DNA from 3 places in the Rhizobium aureum genome. Region 1 is predicted to be linked to each of the others. Evidence: riboswitches for the same ligand, from Rfam matches in the RefSeq annotation. Region 1 holds a riboswitch; each other region holds the start of a gene.
The links. A riboswitch is a leader RNA that binds a small molecule or an ion and turns the genes downstream of it on or off. The one in region 1 is predicted to bind thiamine pyrophosphate.

Region 1 (7,845 bases):
GAGAATGGTCGGATAGATCGGTCCAAGCGCGATGTAATCGGGCCCGGCAGCCAGTGCCGTTGCCAGCTCCGCCTCGTCGTGAGTCGAGAGCCCCAGCTTCAATCCGGCGGCGCGAATGGCAGCGAGATCGGCGTCGGCAAGATCCTCCTGGCCGAGATGGATGAAATCGCAGCCTTCTTCGATCGCGAGCTGCCAATAGTCGTTAATGATCAACTGGCATCCATATGCGGCACAAATTGCCTTCGATTCGCGTATATCGGCGCGGATTTCCGCCGGCATACGATCCTTGATGCGTAGCTGCACCAGTTTGACGCCGAGCGGCACCAGCCTCTTTATCCAGGCGGCGCTGTCGACGATCAGATAGAAGGGATCGAGTATCATGAGAAAACCGCCTTTCCGATGACCGGTGTCGATGGCACCGCCATATCGCGCGGCTCGAGCATGCCAGCGGCGAACGCCTGTCTGCCGGCATCGATCGCCTTGGCAAAGGCTTCCGCCATCATGGCCGGATCGCCGGCGCCGGCGACGGCCGTATTGAGCAGCACGGCATCGAAGCCGAGTTCCATGACGGTGGCCGCGTGCGAGGGCCTGCCGATGCCGGCATCCACGATCAACGGTATTTCCGGAAAATGTGCTCGCATCGATCGCAGGGCGGAAAGATTGAGAGGACCGGCCGCCGTTCCGATCGGCGCACACCAGGGCATCAGCACCTTGCATCCCGCCTCCAGCAGTCGTTCGGCGACGACGAGGTCGTCCGTCGTATAGGGAAAGACCTCGAAACCCTCGTCGGCAAGGATTCTCGCCGCCTCCACCAGCGCGAAGACATCCGGCTGCAGCGTGTCGTGGTTGCCGATGACTTCGAGCTTGATCCAGTTGGTCCGGAAGACCTCACGTGCCATCTTCGCTGTCAGCACCGCCTCGGAGACGCCGTGGCAGCCGGCGGTATTGGGCAGAATGCGAACGCCAAGTCCACGAATCATCTCGAAGAACGCACCGCCATTGCGGCCGCCTGCCGTTTCCCGGCGCAGCGATACGGTGACGATTTCGGTTGCCGAGCGCTTGACGGCCTCCGCCAGCACGGCCGGAGAGGGATAGCGCGCCGTGCCGAGAAGAAGATGCGATGTGATACGGGTTCCGTAGAGTTCGATCATGGTCAGCCTCCCTGCATTGGCGTCAGGATCTCGATCCTGTCATTGTCGGCCAAGGCGTGGTCGTCGCGTTCTTCGCGATGGATGAGTTCGCCATTGACGGCGGTTGCCAGCCACTCGCCTTCGTATTCGAGCGCGGCGAGAAGCTGCGAAAGCGTGGCTGCCTCGACGATCTGTGTTTCGCCATTGATGATCAGGCGCATTGGCGGCTCCTGTCGTTGTTGTGTCCGGAAAAGAGGAGATCCGCGGCCTCTGCCGCCATCGCCGGCGCGAGAAGGAAGCCGTGGCGATAAAGGCCGTTGATAAGAATGGTCTTGCCCTCCCGCGTCACGCGCGGAAGATTGTCTGGAAAGGCGGGACGAATGCCGGCCCCCGTTTCGACGATGGCGGCGTCGGCAAAGGCGGGATGCAGCGCATAGGCGGCGTTCAAAAGTTCCATCAGCGAGCGGGCGGTGATCGGTCCCTCGAAATCCGTCTCGATCATCGTCGCGCCGATCATGAACAGACCTTCGCCGCGCGGCACGATATAAACGGGAAATCGCGGATGCAGCAGCCGGACGGGCCGCGCAAGGGCGACCTCCTGCGTCTGTAGATAGAGCATTTCGCCGCGCACACCCCGCAATTCCCTGCTCTCGCCGACATTTGCAGCGCCCGTGCAGTCCATGACGCCGGAAAATCCGGCATCATTCGCGATGCGATCGACAAAGGTCACACCCTTCGCCGAAAGAGTGCCCTTCAACGACTGCAAGACGTCGCGAGGATCGAGATGTGCTTCCTGGGGGAAGAACAGGCCATGCCTGAAGCGACCGGCAAGGAAGGGTTCGAGGGCGGCAATTTCGCGCTCATCGATCCAGCGATAGCCTGTCGTGCGGCTGGCGAATCGCTTCAGCTCGTTTTGATCTCGGTTCGGCGCGACGACGAGCGTCCCGTTGCGGACGACCTTGCCGGGCAGAATCGCGTCCCAACGATCGGCGGAATCGCGTCCGCGCTCCAGCACGGGCTCATCGGCACTTTCCCGTTCGCACCATGGCGCCAGCATTCCGCCGGCAAGCCATGAGGCTGCTCGGCGGAAATTCGCATGGGGGTCGGCAACCGTCACCTCGGCACCGCGGGCATGCAGTTCGTGGGCGACGGTGAGGCCGGCAACGCCGGCCCCCTTGACGAGGATGCGCATGTCACTCGGCCGGCTGGGTGGAGGTTTCCACCGGCATATAGAGATCGCCGCCCTCGCGATATTTCGCCGCCATCGCTTCCAGTCCTTCCTTCTGCGCCTCGGCGCGGATGTCGTGTGAAATCCGCATGGAGCAGAATTTCGGCCCGCACATCGAGCAGAAATGCGCAACCTTGTGAGCTTCCTTCGGCAGGGTCTCGTCATGGAAGCTGCGGGCGGTATCCGGATCGAGCGAGAGGTTGAACTGGTCCTCCCAGCGGAATTCGAAGCGGGCGCGCGACAATGCGTCGTCGCGGACTTGCGCTGCTGGGTGTCCCTTGGCGAGGTCGGCCGCATGGGCGGCGATCTTATAGGTGATGACGCCTGTCTTGACGTCGTTGCGGTCGGGCAGGCCGAGATGCTCCTTCGGCGTGACATAGCAGAGCATCGCCGTCCCGAACCATCCGATCATGGCAGCGCCGATGCCCGAGGTGATGTGATCGTAGCCCGGCGCGATATCCGTCGTCAGCGGTCCGAGCGTGTAGAAGGGCGCCTCGCCGCAGACGGCGAGCTGCTTGTCCATGTTCTCCTTGATCTTGTGCATCGGAACATGGCCGGGGCCTTCGATCATCACCTGGCAGTCTTTTGCCCAGGCGATCTTCGTCAGTTCGCCGAGCGTTTCGAGCTCGGCAAACTGCGCGGCATCATTGGCATCGGCGATCGAGCCGGGGCGCAGGCCGTCGCCGAGCGAGAAGGAGACGTCATAGGCCCGGCAGATATCGCAGATTTCCTCGAAATGCTCGTAAAGGAAGCTCTCGCGGTGATGATGGAGACACCACTTGGCCATGATCGAGCCGCCGCGTGAAACGATGCCGGTAACGCGATTGACTGTCAGCGGGATGTAATGCAGCCGCACGCCGGCATGGATGGTGAAATAGTCGACGCCCTGTTCGGCCTGCTCGATCAGCGTGTCGCGATAGATCTCCCAGGTGAGCTCTTCGGCAATGCCGCCGACCTTTTCCAGCGCCTGATAGAGCGGGACGGTGCCGATCGGCAGCGGCGAATTGCGGATGATCCACTCGCGGATATTGTGGATGTTGCGGCCTGTCGAAAGGTCCATGACGGTATCGGTACCCCAGCGGGCGGCCCAGACCATCTTCTCGACTTCTTCCGCCATGGAGGAGGTGACGGCGGAATTGCCGATATTGGCGTTGATCTTCACCAGGAAGTTCCGGCCGATGATCATCGGTTCGCTTTCCGGGTGATTGATGTTGGCCGGGATGATGGCCCGGCCGGCCGCGACTTCCTGGCGGACGAATTCGGGTGTCACATGATCCGGAATATGGGCGCCGAAGCTCTCGCCGTCACGAATCAGGGTCTCGGCTTTCGCCTTGCGGCCGAGATTCTCGCGGATGGCGATGAATTCCATCTCGGGCGTGATGATGCCGGCGCGCGCATAGGCAAGCTGGGTGACGGCCTTGCCATCCTTGGCGCGCAGCGGCTGGCGCTTGGCCGGAAATTCCGGTGTCAGCCGTTCGCCGGTGACGAAGCCATTGTCTTCGGGACGCACATGCCGGCCTTCATAGGCCTCGACATCGCCGCGTGCGAGCACCCAGCTGCGGCGGAGCTGCGACAGGCCCTGTTCGATGCTGATATCGGCACCCTCGATGGTATAGGGGCCGGAGGAATCGTAGACGATAACAGGCGGCTCACCCGATGTCGGATGGACGCTGATCTCACGCATCGGTACGCGGATGTCGGTATGGATATCCCCGGGGACGTAGATCTTTCGAGAGGCCGGCAGCGGACCGGTCGTGACCGTCGGGATGAGGTTCTTTGCGGCAATGGTCATGGTTTGAGGCTCCAAGTTGCGGTTGGAGACCCAGTCAATCAGCCGGAATGATGATAAGACGCCGACATGGAATCCACGCGGGAATCCGAAGTCTTCGAGCGCTCGCACCGTCCCTACGCCAGTATGAACTGGATCAGGTTCAACGGGTCACTGCGCCCACAATCGGCAAAGCCGTATTGTTCAGCAGTATCTCAGCCCCTTGCCGGGACCCCCCTGGTGAATGCTGGAAGGCTATGCTCTTGCTTTGGCTTCTGTCAACCCTGCAATGATGACTGCATTTTTCCGCGAGCCAGCGCTTGGCGCATTGGAGAATCCACAATTTAAGCGTGTTTACACGTGAGGCGCGGCATGGCGCTCCCTCAATAATGAGGCGCCGTGTTGCCGATAAAGCGGTAGGGGACGACACCAGCGTACTGCGTTGCGGGTAATCAGCGCGTCATTGCCGAGAAGGGCGAGCGTCAGTTGCACGCCGGCCTACGCGCCGGTCTGCATCAGGGAAAAGATGGATTGCATATAATCCCTGGTGACGAGGCCGCCGAACGGGGGGGCGCTATGAAGATCAGCCGATTCTCATTCATGCGCGATTCTTCCCTTCCTATGGCCCGAATAGCTGGAATCTGGGAAGATTCGACGTTTCTGTGTGTGGCGATTTGTTGAGTTTTGTTTCTCAGCCTTGTCGTGCATTCGCGCCTTTGGCGGTCTTCCCGCGTTCCTCGGGTGAAACGAACCTCGCCCTGCCGTCCCCAGTTGCATTTAAGCAACAGCCGGCAAGACTAACGCTGGACCGGCGCTCGCCACGGTTTCACATAATTGACAAACATACGGGCTGTTTGTAAGTCAGAAGCAGGACAGAAATTGTCTTACGGTCGAGCGATCGGCCGGATCGGTAGGGGCATTTCAAGACCTTTGCCGCGGGGACAATCATGGAGGTTCGAGGGGACTCAAGCCAACATTACGTGCGTACTTGCCGGGCTGCGCGGTCGCGTTTTCGACCGGGTCGATCTTCAAGGTGGTTTCCAGCTCAGCACTCGTGGCAAATTAGAAATGCATATTACAACCAGGAGTTTAATATGAATATCAAGAGCCTTCTTCTCGGCTCCGCTGCTGCGCTCGCAGCAGTTTCCGGTGCCCAAGCAGCTGACGCTATCGTTGCTGCAGAGCCGGAGCCGCTGGAATACGTCCGCATCTGCGACGCTTACGGTGCTGGTTACTTCTTCATTCCGGGCACTGAAACCTGCCTCAAGATCGGCGGCCGTGTCCGTACCGAAGGCGAGTGGTACGATGCCTACAACCCGAACAGCAAGAACGGTACGCTGTGGCACACCCGTGCAGAGCTGAGCATCGACACCGCGACCGACACCGAATACGGCCCGCTGAAGACCAACACGGTCGTCCGTTGGGACTGGAACGACGGCAACTCCACCTCCACCAAGCTGCTGTTCGCCAATATCAGCCTCGGCGGCTTCCTCGTCGGTAAGGCCGACTCCCAGTATAACTACTACATCGGTTATGCCGGCGACGTCATCAACGACGACGTGATCTATGACGGCCCGTACGAACTCAACCAGTTGACCTACAGCTACGATGCCGGCAACGGCTTCACGGCTGTGATCTCGGTTGAAGACTCGAACTCCAGCGGCTCCGACGCCTCCTACGGCTCAAGCTGGTGGTCCGACGACAAGGGCAATCACTATGCTCCTGACGTCGTCGCCGGTGCCGGCTTCAAGTCTGGCGCATGGGGCTTCAAGGTCGTTGGCGGTTACGACTCGATCGTCGAAGAAGGCGCTATCAAGGCTCGTGTCGATGCCGACTTCGGCGCGTTCTCGGCCTTCTTGATGGGTGGCTGGAACACCGATGGCGACAAGCTCAACAAGTATGCAGGTACCAACCTCGACCGTTCGGCTTGCCCCATCGACGATGCATCCAAGTGCGGCTGGGGTGACTGGGCCGTTTGGGGTGGCGTTGCCGTTCCGATCAACGAAAAGCTGAAGTGGAACCTGCAGCTCGCCTACACCGACTCGAAGATCTTTGCCGCAACCACGAACGTCAAGTGGAACCCGGTCAAGAACCTGCTCATCGAGCCGGAAGTCTCCTACACCAACTTCGATTCTGTGAACGAAGATCAGTGGGCTGGTATCCTGCGCTTCGAGCGTAGCTTCTAATTTTGAATTACCCGGCCTCGTGCCGGGTATAGGGAAGCCTGATGTTCCAATCCGTCAGGCTTCTTTCACCGATCGGTTGACCTCCGATCAAAGTAAAGGATCCGGCTTTCCCTCCGGATCCTTTTTTGTTCAAGGCTTTGATATCGCGTGACCCGCCTTATGCAGCCGAGGTCTCTACCTCATGTGTCCGCTCCTGCGGGAACCATGTCTTCAAGATCATCTTGATGAACATCTGTCCGCAAGGCACGAGCTGGAAATTACCCCTGTCGAGCGTCCATTCGGTGATCAGCCCGCCGATGACCGCCGTCAGCGCGGAGGCGGCCGTATCCGGCGTCCATGGCGCGGGCAGCTTCGTCTTTTCATTCATCAGGGTGAATATGCGTTCGAAATGCTCGTGCATATCGTGGCGGAAGGAGCTGGCGCGGTTCGTGGTGCCGTCACAAAAGGCCATGTCGAGGTGCATCATCACCTTCAGCATGCTTCTCTTGCGCGGGTCGCCCTGGACATCGTCGAATATCCCGGCAATCGCCTCGGCCACGAGATCAAGCGGATTTGTCGGGAGTTCCTTCGACATCCGCTCAGCCAGCTCCTGAAACGGCTGCTGGGCCTCATCGCGGATCGCAAACATCAATCCCTGCTTGTTCTTGAAATGCCAGTGCACCGCCCCCCGCGTTACACCAGCCGCTGCGGCTATCTCCTCAAGGCTGACATTCTCGTAACCCTTGTCGAGAAACAGAGCCTTTGCAGAGTGCAAGATCTCGCTCCTCGTTTCCGCCGCCTCCTCCTTAGTGCGCCTCATTCATGTCTCCACAGAAATCAGTCAAGCTGTACCCCTCTTTTTTGGCATTCTTACCCCACCATCGCCGCTTATCGCTGGAAACTCCTCACATCAGCAATGCACAAGAAAGCGGCCCAATTACATAATCCCCTAAAATTAAGGAAGGAAATCGCAACGGGAGCGCTTCGTCAAGCGCCTAAAAGCCAGGCGCAAGTTTCCGTGTGCAGTTTCCTCGCGTTGGGGAGTGAAAGGTCGAAAATGTTCGGATGCTAATATGTAGCCATAGCGGCAATATATTGGCGGTACGAAGCCGAGTTCGCCTGTCCCGGAAACGATGCGCCAGTCAAATCGGGGCACAGGGCATGTTTGATCTCCGGCGTTAGCAACTCCATCCGCTCATATCGATGAGGCTTCCACGTCCGGCTGAGCCGGCTCTTTTTGTATTCGCTCGATAGATAGTTGCCGGGGAAGGGAGGAAAATCCAAAAATCCTCGACGTAAGAGCGACGGAATTCGGCGGATAGGCCGTTCAATCCCTGCGACCCCATACTTCTTGCGAACCCATGCTTGATGTCGAAGGATGATACGCTGACCGAGATGCTGCGATCTGACGGAAGCCGCTTGCCGGATTTGACGGCCAGGCCGAGCTTCCTTGCTAAAAGCCCGAACCGGGTGGCGCGTCACGCCGGTATCGCGCGAAACAGGAGCGGTGGCGATTGTCGATGAAGTGGGATCGCACGCCCGGGAGCGGCGATG
Region 2 (7,845 bases), on a different contig from region 1:
TCAAGCGCCAGCATGGCCTGATCGATAACGTCTGCAAGTGCGTCTGCGCTCTTGGCAGCCTGCACGACCAAGGGCGCGCTCAGGCAAATTCGAAGGGCGCTGGCCGGCATCTCGCCGAAAACGGCGCAGCCTACAGGCTGGCCGATATGCACGGCCGCGAACCCATCTTCCTCAATGACCAGTTCCTTGTAGACCGCCGCGGTCTCTACCGCGTTCAAGACACCTGCATTGCCAGCGTCGCGCAGGTAGAACGAAAAGATCGAAGGGATTTCATCCCAACGGCGCACCGATGGAACGCTCCACAGGCAGCGCCGATCAATGGCACGGCTGTCCAGCAACGCAAAGGCAGGATCGTTGGCAAGCCTGGCTGTCACGGCTTCGGCGAAGGCGGAGAGAACGACTGTGAGCTGCTCCTCCGGAAGAACGACGAAGGATTGCAGCTCGAACAAGGCCGCCTTCCAGCGCAGAAGCAGGCCGAAATTGGCGCGTTCGGGCAAGATTTCACGCGCCGCCCAACCCTGTGGCCATTCGGCCCTGCCGCAATAGTCGGCCAGAGCCGCCGGCAGGGGGCGGTGCTTAAAGCGTTCCGACATCTGCGGCGGGCACAGAAGAGCGCCGCTGAAAATCGGTCCGGCAAGGAACTTCGATCCTGTCAGGGCCACCATGAAGCCATGCGCGAGGTAGGCGCGAATCGTTGCCGCCGAAAGGCGGAACTGGCAGCCATCGATCATGATGTCGAGCACGTCGCCGAAACGTGCCTTGAGGCGCAGCACGCTTTCCAGGCTCGGCGCGAGAAGGCTGGTTTTCGACACATCGGTCACGACGAGCAGGCATCTCAAGCCTGCGGCGCGGCCGAGCTCGATCAGGCCACGCAATTCTTCCTCGACTTCGCTATCGGCACGAAGGGAGCCATCCTTGGTGCGGACGGCGATGGTCGCATTGCGCGTCGCATCCCCGGGCCGCAGTTCCTCGCCCTTGGCAACAGCCCTGTCGCTGCTGACGCGGGCCATGAAGTGGCGGCCGGCCGAGGCAGTCATGACGCCGCTGCCGGTCTCGCTGCCCATCAGCGTGATGGTCATCAAGGCGCGATCATCCTCACGCGCCAGAAGCGATGCAGCAAAGAGATGGATGTCCGTGCCCGACGTTGCGAGGATAACGTCGACATGCGGCTGTCCGGCGACCTGATTGAGACCGAGCAGCCGCAGGAGGTCCTGACGTACTCGTCCAATTTCACGCTCATAGATGGTTGCGGCCGATCCGTTTTCCATTTCGCGGACCAGATCGGCGTAGTAGCTTTCGACTTCGGCAAAGGCAGCGGCGGAGATGGTCGATGCGGTGGAAGAGCCGAAAGCAAGGTCGCTCGGACGAGGTGCCGGGCCGTAACCATACATATTGAGGCCGGTGACGATATCGCAATCCAGTCGCTCGTCACCGCCAGAAACCAGGCACTTTAAAAGCGCCTCTCTTTTCTCGCTCGATTGCTGCGACGACGCGCCTGCGATGACATTGTTGTCCAGGGCATTATCATCAGCAACTTGCTGCATGGAGAAGCATTCCTTTTGCGTCATCGGTAAAACGCATTGCAGGAGCGCCTTGCGTTTTCTGCCGGGCGATAAAGCCTCGGCAGCAGGACATTAGACCCGACAAGATGGAGCGAGGCTGACGTGGCCGCGTGACGAAGATCGCTGGCAAAGCCAATAAAAAACCCGCGATCCGGAGACCGCGGGTTCGAAGAAATAACGCGCAAAACTGCCTGTCAGCTTGCGGCTTCGATCTTATCCTGCGTCTTGGTCTCGAAGTCACTGGCATCGTGGCGCTCACGCAGCTGCTCGGACGGATCGCCAGACATGCGATTGACCATGCGGCCGCGCTTGACGGTAGGACGCGAGTAGACCTGTTCGGCCCAGCGCTGAACATTCTTGTAATCCTGCACCTGCAGGAACTCGGCCGCGCCATACTGCCAGCCTTTGACCAAACCGCCGTACCACGGCCAGATGGCGATATCGGCGATCGTATAGTCGCTGCCGGCGATATATTCGCTTTCGGCAAGACGACGGTCGAGCACGTCGAGCTGGCGCTTCACTTCCATGGCGAAGCGATCGATCGCATATTCGATCTTTGTCGGGGCATAGGCGTAAAAGTGACCGAAGCCGCCGCCGAGATAGGGCGCGCTACCCATCTGCCAGAATAGCCAGGAGAGGCATTCGGCGCGAGCCGGCTGCTCGCTCGGCAGGAAGGCGCCGAATTTCTCGGCGAGATACACCAGGATCGAGCCGGATTCGAAAACGCGGACAGGCTTCGGGCCACTGCGGTCGAGCAAGGCCGGAATCTTGGAATTCGGGTTGACGTCGACGAAACCGCTGCCGAACTGGTCGCCCTCGCCGATCTTGATCAGCCAGGCATCATATTCCGCGCCGCTATGACCGAGTGCCAGCAGCTCTTCGAGCAGGATGGTGACCTTCACGCCATTCGGCGTACCAAGCGAATAGAGCTGGAGAGGATGACGTCCAACAGGCAGTTCCTTTTCGTGGGTCGGTCCCGCGATCGGGCGATTGATATTAGCGAACTGGCCGCCATTGGCCTTGTTCCAGGTCCAGATCTTCGGCGGCGTGTATTCGGCAGAACCGGTCATGGGCATCCTCCTGTTTCGGGGAATCACGTTGGGGGTTGGTCTTCGATGTAGCGCGCTACAGGTGTCGCACATAGTGGCGACTGTTCATTTTTGCGAGAGGTGGTCTTCGGTTTTCAAAACAAGCAGCGATCGGAGGTGGCGCAACGGCAATGACCGCGTCCGACGCGCGATGGGGCCGGTGACGATGAAGCGGAAATCGGTTGAATGCGGCCTGAAACGAAAAAGCCTGCCGCGGGAGGAGGAGCGGCAGGCTTTCTACAAGAACCGAACAGCGGACGGGAGGAGGAATGCCGCTGTTCCCGCAGTCGTCCCTGGGAGGAGGAGAAGGACGTCTGCAAAAACGAAGGGATGCGGGAGGAGATGCATCGCTTCGATGAAAAGCATAATAGCCGATTCTTGCTCATAGGATAGGCATTTCTTTGCAGGGCAGTTATGCGCTATGCGAAAAGCGGCTGGCTTTGCAGATCTGCATGCGGCCCGGGAAAAGAGCCTGGACCGTCCCCTCCCCCGGCAAAACAAAAGCGCCTGCTCGGGAAGAACAGGCGCTGGCATAATGCAGCTTTATAAGGAGCCGTCGAGGCCGTTAGCGAGCGATCGCTGCGCGGGCCACATTGCGGATATCACCGCGATCGATACCCAGATCATGCAGTTCGCGCGTGGACATACGGCCCAGTTCGGCGACCGTCTGACGATACTTGCGCCAGTTATTGAAAGAGCGTGCTACGTTCATGATGATCCCCTTTCCTTGGGCTTTCGAAGCTGAGCGGCCGTGCTTGGCGCTCCCGTCGCTTCGATGAGAAATATATAGTCGAACCCCTCAATCTTTTGCAGAGCTAAGAGATCACTGCACCCATGCGCTAGCTGCATGTCTCGCCCGGAAATAAGGCGCTTCCAATTCGCGACCATCGCGGAGGCCTTTGTGATTTGCTGATGACATCGGCGTCTTTGTCTGCGAAAAGAAGGAGGATGAGAGACAGGGGCGTCCGCTTTCCGGCGGGCTGAGAAGAACCCTTCGAACCTGAACCAGATCATGCTGGCGGAGGGAGTCGCTCGGGACCTTGCAACGCTCAGCACGTCGTCCCTTCGCGTCTCGCCCGCCTGAAAGGGGCGATATGCAAGACCAAATCACAGCCGGCAACCTGCTCGCTGCCGTGCGGGCAAACCCACCGCTGGTGCAATGCATTACCAATTTTGTCGCCATGAATATTACGGCCAATGTGATGCTCGCCGCCGGTGCGTCGCCGGCGATGGTGCATGCCGAAGAGGAAGCGGGCGAGTTTGCCGCGATCTCCGGCGCGCTGACGATCAATATCGGCACGCTCTCGTCGGGCTGGCTTGCGGGCATGCTGAAGGCAGCGCAATCGGCCAACAATGCCGGCAAGCCCTGGGTTCTCGATCCCGTCGCCCATTATGCGACAGAGTTTCGTCGCAAGGCGGTAGCCCAACTGCTGGAGCTGCAGCCGAGGATCATTCGCGGCAATGCATCCGAGATCATCGCCCTTGCCGGCGGCACCAGCCGCGGTCAGGGCGTCGATAGCCGCGACGCCGTCGAGCAGGCGGAAGAGTCCGCCCGGCAGCTCGCGGTAAAGCACGATTGCGTGGTCGCCGTTACCGGCGTCACGGATTTCGTGACGGATGGGCGGAAGGCGAAGCGGATCGCCGGCGGTTCGCCATTCATGCCGCAGGTGACGGCCCTCGGCTGCTCGCTGACTTGCCTCGTCGGCGCCTTTGCCGCAGCAACGCCGGATGAGCCATTCGATGCGACCGCGGCAGCACTCACCGTCTTCGCCGTCGCCGGTGCGCAGGCAGGAGCGGCAGCCGATGGTCCCGGCTCTTTCTCCTGGCGCTTCCTCGACGCCCTCGCAGCGCTTACGCCGGAACTGCTGGATCGCGACGCAAGGATATCGGCAGCATGAAAGACTTCGATCTCTCACTCTACCTCGTCCTCGATCCCGTGCTGTGTGGTGACCTCGGCATGATCGAAACGACCCGTGCGGCCGTTGCCGGCGGTGCCACGATCGTACAGCTGCGCGACAAGCATGCTCCGACCGCAGCCGTGATCGAGACAGGCCGCGCTCTCAAAAAGATCCTGCAGGGAACCAATGCCCGGCTGATCGTCAACGACAATGTGGAAGCCGCCATCGCCATCGGCGCCGACGGTCTCCACATCGGACAGGAGGATATGAACGCCGCCAAAGCACGCCGCCGGATCGGGCCGGACATGATCCTCGGCCTCTCGGTGGAAACCGAGGTCCTCGCGACCCTCATAGACCCTGGTATCGTCGACTATGCCGGCATCGGTCCGGTCTTTGCCACACCGACCAAGCCCGATCACAAGCAACCGATCGGCTTCGACGGTCTTGCCCGCATCGTCGGGCTCTGCCCCGTTCCATCGGTTGCGATCGGCGGCCTCAAAGTGGAGCATACGCGAGAGGTTTTCTCGGTAGGCGCGGACGGCCTTGCGGTCGTCTCCGCCATCTGTGGCCAAGCGGACCCGCGAAAGGCGACGGCCCTCATCGCGAACGCCATCAAGGAGGCTCGCCAATGATCCGCAATGTCCTGTCCATCGCCGGCTCCGATCCCTCCGGCGGCGCCGGTATCCAGGCCGACCTGAAGGCCTTCTCCGCCCGCGGCGTTTATGGAATGGCGGCCCTAACCGCACTGACGGCGCAGAACACGCAAGGCGTCGTCGGTGTCCATCCGGTGCCACCCTCTTTCGTGGCGGATCAGATCAATGCGATCTTCGCCGATATCCGGGTCGATGCGATCAAGATCGGGATGATTGCCAACGCCGCGATTGCGGATGCGGTCGCGGACATTCTGGCGCGACATGGCGATGTGCCCGTCGTGCTCGATCCCGTGATGATCGCGAAAGGTGGCGCCGCCCTGCTTGCCGCCGATGCCGTCGACGTGCTGACCATGCGGCTGTTACCGCTTGCGACAGTCATAACGCCGAACCTGCCCGAGGCGGCAGCGCTGTTGCATGACGTGGAGGCCTCAAACCGCGAAGACATGGCACGTCAGGCGCTTGCTCTGGCAGCGTTTGGGCCTTCGGCCGTCCTCATCAAGGGCGGTCATCTTGCGGGTGACGAAAGTCCGGATGTGCTGGCGGGCGCCGGCGGCCTGACCTGGTTCGAAGCCGAGCGGCTGCCGACGAAGAATACGCATGGGACGGGTTGCACGCTTTCCAGCGCCATCGCCGCCGAGATCGCCAAGGGACTGCCGCTGCCGAAAGCCGTCGCCGCCGCCAAAGCCTATCTCGCCGCCGCGGTCGCCGCCTCGGGCCACCTTTCCGTCGGAAGCGGCCACGGACCTGTGCAGCATTTTCATGGGCTCTGGCACACAAACAAGGAGTAGAGAAATGAGCCTGTCACTCAAGGATCAGATCGTCATCGTTTCAGGTGCCGGGCGCGGTCTCGGCGCGGCCATAGCGACGGCCTTTGCTCGGGAGGGCGCAAAGGTTGCCATCAACTATCGTGCCAGCCGTGAGCGGGCAGAGGCGCTGGCGGCAGACCTTGGCGATCATGCGAAAGCGTTTCGGGCCGATATCCGCGATCCTGGAGATACGAAGCAGCTCGTTGCCGAGGTAACTGCGCATTTCGGCGCGCCGACAACAGTCGTCCATAACGCGCTCGCCGATTTCAGCTTCAATGGCGATGCGCGCTCGAAATTGCATGCCTTGAGCTGGGCGGAAATGGCGATACAGCTGGAAACCGCACTGCAAGGCGCTTTGAACCTGATACAGGCGGCGCAGCCGGCAATGGCAACGGCGGGCTTTGGCCGGATCGTCACGATCGGCACGAACCTCTTCCAGAATCCGGTCGTGCCTTATCACGATTATACCGCAGCCAAGGCGGCACTGCTGTCGCTGACCCGCACGGCTGCGTCCGAACTCGGCCCGCTCGGGATTACCGTCAACATGGTCTCCGGCGGCCTTCTGCGCACGACCGATGCCAGCAGTGCCACGCCGGAAGCCGTCTTCGACATCATCGCCGCCAATACACCGCTGCGTCGCGTCACCACACCCGAGGAAGCTGCCGATGCGGTGCTCTTCTTTGCCAGCCCCTGGGCGCGTGCCGTCACCGGACAAAATCTTATCGTCGATGGCGGTCTCGTTTTTGGATAACGGCCCGGAATGAAAAAGGCGCTACCATGGAGGCAGCGCCGATATTGAAGCTTTGCAGCCGACGGTTCGGACAGCTCAAGCCCATCCCATGGTCAGCACGCCGAAGAGAATGACGACGCCGAGCATGATACGGTAGATGACGAAAGGCCAGGTCGAGAAACGCTCCAGAAAGCGCATCAGTCCCCAGATGGCGACGAAGGACGATATGCTGCCCACAATGAGGCCGACGATCAGGATGGACCAGGCTTCCATCGGAATATGGGCCTTGTAGAGTTCGAACAGCTCCTTCAGGCCGGCAAGCGCGATGGCCGGTAAGCCGAGCAGGAACGAGAACCGTGCGGCTTCATCACGCTTCAGACCGAGGAAGAGTGCACCGGTCAGCGTCGAACCCGAGCGCGAGACGCCGGGAACCAGCGCACCGACCTGGGTGATGCCGACGAACAGGGCATCCATCAGCGTCATCTGCTCGATGCCCTTCCTATGACGGCTATAGAGTTCAGCGACCGCCAGAAGCAAGCCCATGACCAGGCAGGCGATGCCGATCACCCAAAGGCTGCGGAAAGATGTGCCGCAGGCATTCAACGACTTCGAAAGCAAGAGGCCCGCGATTGCGATCGGCACCGTTGCAATGACGATGGCGATCGCAAGCCGCATCGCGGGGGAGCGCCAATCCCTCTGCCTGATGGCATCGAGCGATCCGAAGGTGACGTAACGAACGTCGCTCCAGAAATAGGAGACGATGGCGGCAAGGGCCGCAAGCTGCATAGCGGCCGAAAAGGCCGAACCCGGATCCTGCCAGCCGAGCAAGGCCGGCACCAGGCGCATATGGGCAGTGGAGGAGACCGGCAGAAGCTCGGTCAATCCCTGCACGACACCCAGTATCGCGATCTTGGCATAGCCCAGGGCAACAAAGCCCGTGTCTACGCCTTGTGTACAAACATCAGCCACGTTTTGACATCCTCAGTTCTTCATGGGGCTTGGCACCGGAACGGTGCGATGAACTTGCTGTGGAACCGTTTTCCGACACGAAACCAGCGGCAATCTTGTAGGATGCCGTCAACTCCGCACTATGACAGGACGAGGATAT
Region 3 (7,845 bases), on a different contig from region 1:
TGAACTCGTCACTGTCGACGACATCGCGAACGATCGGCTTGGCGACCGTCACAGGCGGGGCCGGCGGCGCACCCTGCGCCAGCGCCTGAGCGCCCGAGAAAACGGCAAAAACACAGCTGAACAAAACGGCACGCGGCAGCATCGGCATGAAGCCCCCTTCGAAAAACCGCATACGGCAAGAGGCGCCGTTATCACGGTAAGCACTCACAAAATTTGCCTGCAACTTTCCGCAAAAGACCCGTCGCCATCAGGCGCCATACAACCGGGTCTCTTCGGACTTCCCCAACATGCGCCCGGGCCGCGCGGGCCCGGGTATCATCCAGCCCTCGGGGGGCCAGCATCACGCGTTTAATGTATAAACGGTTTATCGAATTGGACAACAGGCAATGAAGCCGGCGCAATCAAAACGCAACCAATTGTTTTCATTATACGGAAAGACGCCCATAAGATGAGCTGGCCGAGCGATCAGCCCTCCAGCTCCTCGCGCAGCATTTCGAGCTCGAGCCATTCCTCTTCCATGCTGACAAGGCTTTCTCGCAGCTTTTCCATCTCCGCCGCCAGGCGATTGAAGGTTGCGGGATCCTTGGAAAAGAGGTTCGGATCGGCCATCTTCTTTTCGCGAGCTGCAATCTCGGCTTCCGCCTTGGCCATGTCCTTCGGCAGGTTTTCGAGCGCGAATTTCTGCTTGTAGGAGAGCTTGCCCTTGCCTTTCGAGCCTTCGGCGACCGGTGTTGCGGCTTCGGCTGATTTCGGCTTTTCGGCCGCCTTTTCCGCCCGCTTGCGCTCCTCGATCGCGCCCTTGCGCTGGGCCAGCATGTCGGAATAACCGCCGGCATATTCGATCCAGCGACCATCGGGCTCTTCCGGATTGGCGGGAGCGATCGTCGAGGTCACGGTGCGATCGAGGAAATCGCGGTCGTGGCTGACGAGGATGACCGTGCCGGCAAAGCCGGACACGATTTCCTGCAGCAGATCGAGCGTCTCGATGTCGAGATCGTTCGTCGGTTCGTCGAGGATCAGGAGATTGGTCGGCCGCGACAGGATGCGGGCCAGCATCAGCCGCGCGCGTTCGCCGCCGGAAAGATTCTTGATCGGCGTGCGCGCTTGTTCGGGCTGGAAGAGGAATTCCTTCATATAGCCGGTCACATGCCGCTGCTCGCCGTTGACGAGGAGGTTCTCGCCGCGGCCGTCGGTCAGATAATTGGCGAGCGTGTCCTCCGGGTTCAGCTCCTCGCGCTTCTGGTCGAGTGTCGCGATCTCCAGATTGGTGCCGAGCTTCACCGTGCCGCTGTCCGGCTCCAGCTGGCCCGTCAGCATTTTCAGCAGCGTTGTCTTACCGGCACCATTCGGGCCGACGAGACCGATGCAATCGCCGCGATGCACGCGAATCGAAAAGGGCGCGACGATGACCCGCTCATCATAGGCTTTGGTGATCTTGTCAGCCTCGATCACCAGCTTGCCGCTTTCCTGCGCATCGGAAGCAGTCGCCTGCACCGTGCCCAGAGCGCCCTTGTGGCCACGATAGCGCGAACGCATATCCTGCAGCTCGCCGAGGCGGCGCATATTCCGCTTGCGCCGCGCCGTCACGCCGTAGCGCAGCCAATGCTCCTCGCGCTCGATCTGTTTGCCAAGCTTGTGCTGTTCCAGTTCCTCGGCCTCCAGCACTTGATCGCGCCAAGCCTCGAAATGGGCGAATCCCTTGTCCAGCCGGCGCGAGGTGCCACGATCGAGCCAGACGGTTGCGGTCGAAACCTTTTCCAGAAAGCGACGGTCGTGCGAGATCAGCACGAGTGCGCTACGGCTCTTCTGCAGCTCGCCTTCCAGCCATTCGATGGTCGGCAGATCCAGATGGTTCGTCGGCTCGTCGAGCAGCAAGATGTCCGGCTCGGGCGCCAGAACGCGTGCGAGGGCCGCACGGCGGGCTTCGCCGCCGGAGAGGTTCTTCGGATCCTCTTCACCGGTCAGGCCGAGATGTGAGAGCAGATAGGTGACACGATAGGGATCGTCGCCAGGCCCGAGACCTGCTTCAGCATAAGCCGCGACCGTCTTGTAACCAGCAAAATCCGGCGCCTGCTCGAGATAACGTACGGTCGAAGACGGATGGCGGAACACTTCGCCCGACTGCGCCTCGACGAGACCCGCGGCGATCTTCAGGAGCGTCGATTTGCCCGAACCGTTGCGGCCAACAAGGCAGATCTTGTCGCCCGGCTCCACCTGCAGGCCGGCACCGGCGAGCAAGGGCGCACCGCCAAAGCTCAGGAAGATGTCGTCGAGTTTCAGAATGGGAGGGGCCAAGATCAGACTCCGCTGAGATCATAGGGGCGGGCAAGGATGATCGCCCTGCCGCTGCCGAGCGAAAAGCGCACGTCGCCTTCCGCCACATTGGAAATGGTGCGCGACGCGCCAAAGGGCAAATGGAAATCGCGCAAAGGGTAACGGGCATTGTCGATGAAAAGGCCCGACAGATCGCTAAAACCGAGGACGGAAAACAGCGAACCGGCCGGCAGCGCCAGCGTGAGATCGCCCGGCCGAAGCGGCACCGCTTCCTCGTCACCGGATGTCAGCAGGACATCGAAGCCCTTCTCGGCCAAGCAGATCCCATAAAGCAGATGCTGGATGGCATGATCGGAGCGTTCGCCGCCCATGGCGCCGGCGAGAATCAGTCTTGTGGCGCCGCGATCGACCGCTTCCGAGACGGCAATTTCACCATCGGTCGCAGCCTTCGCCGCCGGATAGGGCTGCTTGGGCACATCGGGAAAGGCAGCTTGCAAATCCGCGGGTGTGGAATCGAAATCGCCGACCCACAGCTCAGGCTCCACTCCGAGCGCGACCGCGTGGCGCATGCCGCCATCGGCTGCGATGAAACGGCTGCCGGAAATGGCGGCGCGCAACCGCTTTGTCAAGCGAAGCTCGCCTCCGAGCAGGATGGTGAAGGTGGTGGACTGGCTCATGAGGCATGCCCATAGCGCAAAGTCATGTCCCTAGGGAAGAGCAGCATAGGCAAGAACGGCCGCGAGGGCGGCTCAGTCGTCCGTTTCCTTGAGGCGCGCCTGGAAAACCCGCTCATAGCCGCTGACATAACGATCAAACAGCAGCGAGAAGCTCTCGATCTCCTCCTGCGTCCAGTCGGCGAAGATGCTGCCGATGACGGAATATTTCTGTGCCTGGATCTCCGACAACAATCTCTGCCCGAGCGCGGTCAACACCACCACGATGCGCCGCGCATCCGCCTGCGACGCCTTGCGCCGCAACACGCCACGCGTCACCATGTCTGCAACGATGCGGCTCGCCCGCGACGGATCGATGCGCAGCATCTCGGCAATCGTGCCGACGGTGACTTCGCCCGTCTCCTCCGCTCGCCGCACGACATCGAGCACGTCGAGATGGGACAGCTCGAGTCCCGGCGCGACGCTCTGGATGGCAAGCCTGCCGATCATGCGGCGACCTGTCAGCAGGCGCATGCGCGTCATCGCATGGCCGATACGCAGGAGATTCTCGTCGTCGGTCAGGGCCTGGGCTTCAATTTCACGTGTATTCGTCGCAGATGTCATCTTTCCACCATACCAGAGGCGGTAAAGAAATAAAACATGCAAACAGCATTCACCTGTCATTGACATTTATGTGCTAACGGCACATATATATCGACTATGAAAACCGGGCGTCCCGCGCATTCGATCGACCGCGCAGCGTTTCGGCCAAGTTCGGATTTTTGCCCCATGGACATGCAGACAACGTTCGCGCCGCTCGTAGCGGATCATAAACGGCGGCTTATACTCTTTCTGTTTCTGATGACTGCCATGTTCATGGCAACGCTCGACAACCAGATCGTCTCGACGGCGCTTCCGACGATCGTTGGCGAATTCGGGCATCTGGAGCGTTTCGGCTGGATCGGGTCAGCCTATCTTCTCTCGCTCTCCGCCGTCATGCCTGTCTACGGCAAGCTCGGCGATCTCTTCGGCCGCAAATATGTGATGATGACGGCGATCGCGATCTTCACGATCGGCTCCGCCGTCTGCGGCCTGGCCGTCTCGATGGACACGCTGATTGCCGCCCGCGTCCTTCAGGGCCTTGGGGGCGGCGGCATCCTGGTGTCGATCTTCGCCGTCAATGCCGATCTCTTCGAGCCGCGGGAACGCGCCCGCTACCAGAGCTATTCCAGCCTCGTGCTGATGGCGTCAGGCGCCATCGGCCCGGTTCTCGGCGGCACGATGAGCGATCTCTTCGGCTGGCGCTCGATCTTTCTCGTCAATGTGCCGATCGGCTTTGTCGTGCTGGCCGGTCTCGCCTTCATGCTGCCCTATCGCAAGCCGGCCCGCCGGCCGAAGATCGACTATGCCGGCGCGACCGTTCTTGCACTGACGACGACGAGCATCGTGCTTGCCGCCGACGGCACCGAACTCTTCGGATCGCTGCTGTCGCCGCAGTGCCTCGGCATCATCGCCTTCGGCGCGATTTGCGCCATCGCCTGGGTCTTCATCGAACGCCGCGCGCCCGAGCCGATCGTGCCGATGACGCTGTTCCGCAATCCAACATTCGGCCTCCTGCTGATCATCTCGATCACCAGCGGCGCCGTGGCCATCGGCATGGTGAATTATTTCGCGCTCTTCCTGCAGACGACGACTGGCCTTTCGCCCTCGATGGCCGGCCTGCTGTTCATTCTCCTGACCGGCGGCATCGTCTGCGGCTCGCTCTCGGCCGGCCGGCTGATTGCGGCCAAAGGGCGTTACAAACCCTTTGCCATCGCGAGCGCTGCCTGCAGCGCCATCGCATTTGGCTTGCTCGCCGTCCTGCCTGCCGGCACGCCCGTCGTCTTCATCGGTGGCCTGATGCTGCTGCACGGCATCGGTATCGGCCTCGCGCAGCAGGTTCCCGTCATCGGCGTGCAGAATGCGGCCGGTGCCCGGGACGTCGGCGCGGCGACCGGTGCGGTCACGCTCTCGCGCATGGGCGGCGCCTCGATCGCCATCTCCGTCTACGGCGCCATCATCGCCGCCAAGCTCGGCAATGTCGGCGTCTCCATATCGGGCGTATCCGATATCGAACAGTTGACGCCGAAGATGATGGCCGCATTGCCCGAGGCGACCCGCGAGGCCGTCGCTAACGCCTATGCGAGCGCTTTCAGCCCGCTGTTCATGACGGCTGCCGGCATCTGCCTCATCGGACTGCTGACCGCGCTGACGCTGAAGAACGTGCAGCTGCCCGGTGCAACGAAGAAATTCGAAAGCCCAACGGCCGCCGCTCACGCCGCCGAGTAAGATCACCCACCTGCAATCGACAGGGGAATCATTTCCCTTGTCATCCCTTCGTCACAAGGCTAAATCTGCCGACGCTCTAACGGGGTGCCTCATATCCTCTAGGATATCTGGCTGAGAGGCTTTCACTGGCCAACCCGCGGAACCTGATCCGGCTAACACCGGCGGAGGGATTAGACGCGTGACGAAATCATAGCGCCCTTTTCCCCTTCAAGACGAAACCAAAGTGGAGGCGCTGTCGTGCAAAACCGATCCCTATTGTCATTCTTCGCCGGCCTGGCCCTTTCCGCCGGCGCTACGTTTTTTGCTGCCCAGACGGCCGAGGCAGCCGACAAGACCTTGACCATCTACACCTATGAGAGCTTCACCGCCGATTGGGGTCCGGGCGCCAAGGTCAAGGCCGCCTTCGAGAAGACCTGCGGCTGCACGGTCAACTACGTCGCCGTCACCGATGGCGTGGCACTTCTCTCCCGCCTGAAGCTGGAAGGTACGGGCACCAAGGCCGATGTCGTTCTCGGCCTGGACACCAATCTCATAGATGAAGCGAAGGATACCGGCCTCTTCGATGCAAGCGGTGTCGACACCTCGGCCCTCAAGGTTCCGGGGGGTTTCAAGGACGACGTCTTTGTGCCCTATGACTACGGCCATTTCGCCGTGATCTACGACAGCCAGACGGTCAAGAACCCGCCGAAGAGCATGAAGGATCTTGTCGAGGGCGACCCCTCGCAAAAGATCGTCATCGAAGACCCGCGCACCTCGACGCCGGGTCTTGGCCTGCTGCTCTGGGTCAAGTCGATCTACGGCGACAAGGCAGCCGATGCCTGGACGAAGCTCAAGGGACGCATCCTGACCGTCACCCCCGGCTGGTCGGAAGCCTACGACCTATTCACCAAGGGCGAAGCGCCGATGGTGCTCTCCTACACGACGTCGCCGGCCTACCACATGATCGAAGACAAGACCGACCGCTATCAGGCGGCCGCCTTCTCGGAAGGACACTATATCCAGATCGAGGTCGCCGGCCTCATCAAGTCCTCGCCGAACAAGGAGCTTGCCCGCGATTTCCTGAAGTTCATGATCTCCGCCGGTTTCCAGGACATCATCCCGACAAGCAATTGGATGATGCCGGCCTCCGCCACTTCGGAGCCGCTGCCGGATGCCTTCAGCAAGCTCGTCGTGCCGTCGAAGACCTTCCTGATGAGCCCCGAGGTCGTCGACAAGAACCGCAAGGCCTGGATCGACGAATGGCTGGCCGCCACCAGCGGCAACTGATGCCTTGACGATACTTACGGCACCAGAGCGAAGACGCGCCATTTCCAGCGGGGCATTCGGCCTCGCCGGCGTCGTGCTCTTCGTCGGGATCGCCGTCTTCGCCCTCTTAGCCGCCGGTATCGAATCCGGCGACACCAATCCCCTGACAGATCCCTACTTGCTGCGCGTCCTGCGCTTCACGCTGCTGCAGGCGGTGCTCTCGACCCTGTTATCGGTCGTGCTCGCCATACCCATCGCGCGCGCACTGGCGCGTCAGCCCCGCTTTCCGGGTCGGCTATGGCTGATCCGGATGATGGCCGTGCCGATGGGCCTGCCGGTGCTGATAGGCGCGCTCGGCCTGCTCGGCATCTGGGGCCGGCAGGGGCTTATCAATCAGACGCTTACGGCGCTTGGCCTGTCGCAGCCCGTCAGCATCTATGGCCTGGCCGGCATCCTGCTGGCGCATGTCTTCTTCAATATGCCCCTCGCCTGCCGGCTGATGCTGGCCGGGCTGGAGCGGGTGCCGGCGGAATACTGGCTTGTGGCAGGCGGGCTCGGCATGCGGCCCGCCTCGGTCTTTCGCTTCATCGAATGGCCCATCCTGCTCGGTCTCATACCCGGCATCGCCGGCCTGATCTTCATGCTCTGCGCCACCAGCTTCACGCTGGTCCTGATCCTTGGCGGCGGCCCGGCCGCAACGACGCTGGAAGTGGCGATCTATCAGGCGCTCCGCTTCGATTTCGATCCCGGCCGCGCCGTGATGCTGTCGTTGCTGCAGATCGCCGTCACACTCCTCGTTCTCGGCGCCATGACGCTGTTTCGCGCCCCCGACGATCATGGGCTGACCAGCGGTCGCGCGCTTCATCGTATCGATGGCCAAAAGACGGCTGCACGATGGATTGACGCTTTCCTGCTGTCGGCCGCTACTCTCTTTCTCGGCCTGCCGCTCGCTTCGGTTGTGGTAACTGGCCTGAAGGCAAACCTTCCGAAGCTCGCCGCCCAGCCGATCTTTCTGCAAGCAGCCGTCACCAGCGTGGCGATTGCGCTCGCCGCCGGCCTTCTGGCGGTCTTGATATCCTTTGCAATCATCCGCGCCCGATCGGTGATCTCGGCGGATCGCCGCAAGACCGCCAGCCTGCGCAGCCTGGCGGTCGCCTTGAGCGCGAGCTCATCCCTTATCCTACTCGTCCCGCCGATCGTGCTGGCAACTGGCTGGTTCCTGGCGCTGAGACCATTGGGTGATCCCAGCCGCGTTGCCGCCATCCTCATCATTGTCATCAATGCGCTGATGGCGCTGCCCTTCGTCATCCGCGTCATCGAACCGGCCTATGCGGTCCATGTCAGC

Region 2: another riboswitch for thiamine pyrophosphate. It lies ahead of thiM (hydroxyethylthiazole kinase); the one in region 1 lies ahead of thiC (phosphomethylpyrimidine synthase ThiC).
Region 3: another riboswitch for thiamine pyrophosphate. It lies ahead of thiB (thiamine ABC transporter substrate binding subunit); the one in region 1 lies ahead of thiC (phosphomethylpyrimidine synthase ThiC).

What each region holds. Positions count from the first base shown of each region.
Region 1 is NZ_JAQJCI010000006.1:328,897-336,741, forward strand. Features, by position in the region: gene PH552_RS17670 (thiamine phosphate synthase) at 1-381, opposite strand, end outside; gene PH552_RS17675 (thiazole synthase) at 378-1,151, opposite strand; gene thiS (sulfur carrier protein ThiS) at 1,154-1,351, opposite strand; gene thiO (glycine oxidase ThiO) at 1,342-2,322, opposite strand; gene thiC (phosphomethylpyrimidine synthase ThiC) at 2,324-4,150, opposite strand; TPP riboswitch at 4,243-4,375, opposite strand; gene PH552_RS17695 (porin) at 5,221-6,312, shown strand; gene PH552_RS17700 (TetR family transcriptional regulator) at 6,470-7,111, opposite strand; partial or broken gene PH552_RS17705 (RNA polymerase sigma factor) at 7,788-7,845, shown strand, end outside.
Region 2 is NZ_JAQJCI010000008.1:46,695-54,539, reverse strand. Features, by position in the region: gene PH552_RS19420 (hypothetical protein) at 1-1,544, opposite strand, end outside; gene yghU (glutathione-dependent disulfide-bond oxidoreductase) at 1,757-2,632, opposite strand; gene PH552_RS19410 (DUF1127 domain-containing protein) at 3,216-3,362, opposite strand; TPP riboswitch at 3,598-3,694, shown strand; gene thiM (hydroxyethylthiazole kinase) at 3,745-4,548, shown strand; gene thiE (thiamine phosphate synthase) at 4,545-5,180, shown strand; gene thiD (bifunctional hydroxymethylpyrimidine kinase/phosphomethylpyrimidine kinase) at 5,177-5,989, shown strand; gene PH552_RS19390 (3-oxoacyl-ACP reductase) at 5,994-6,758, shown strand; gene PH552_RS19385 (undecaprenyl-diphosphate phosphatase) at 6,834-7,706, opposite strand.
Region 3 is NZ_JAQJCI010000003.1:108,608-116,452, reverse strand. Features, by position in the region: gene PH552_RS09355 (efflux RND transporter periplasmic adaptor subunit) at 1-148, opposite strand, end outside; gene PH552_RS09350 (ABC-F family ATP-binding cassette domain-containing protein) at 466-2,295, opposite strand; gene PH552_RS09345 (thiamine diphosphokinase) at 2,298-2,951, opposite strand; gene PH552_RS09340 (MarR family winged helix-turn-helix transcriptional regulator) at 3,024-3,551, opposite strand; gene PH552_RS09335 (MDR family MFS transporter) at 3,717-5,255, shown strand; TPP riboswitch at 5,326-5,442, shown strand; gene thiB (thiamine ABC transporter substrate binding subunit) at 5,529-6,521, shown strand; gene thiP (thiamine/thiamine pyrophosphate ABC transporter permease ThiP) at 6,532-7,845, shown strand, end outside.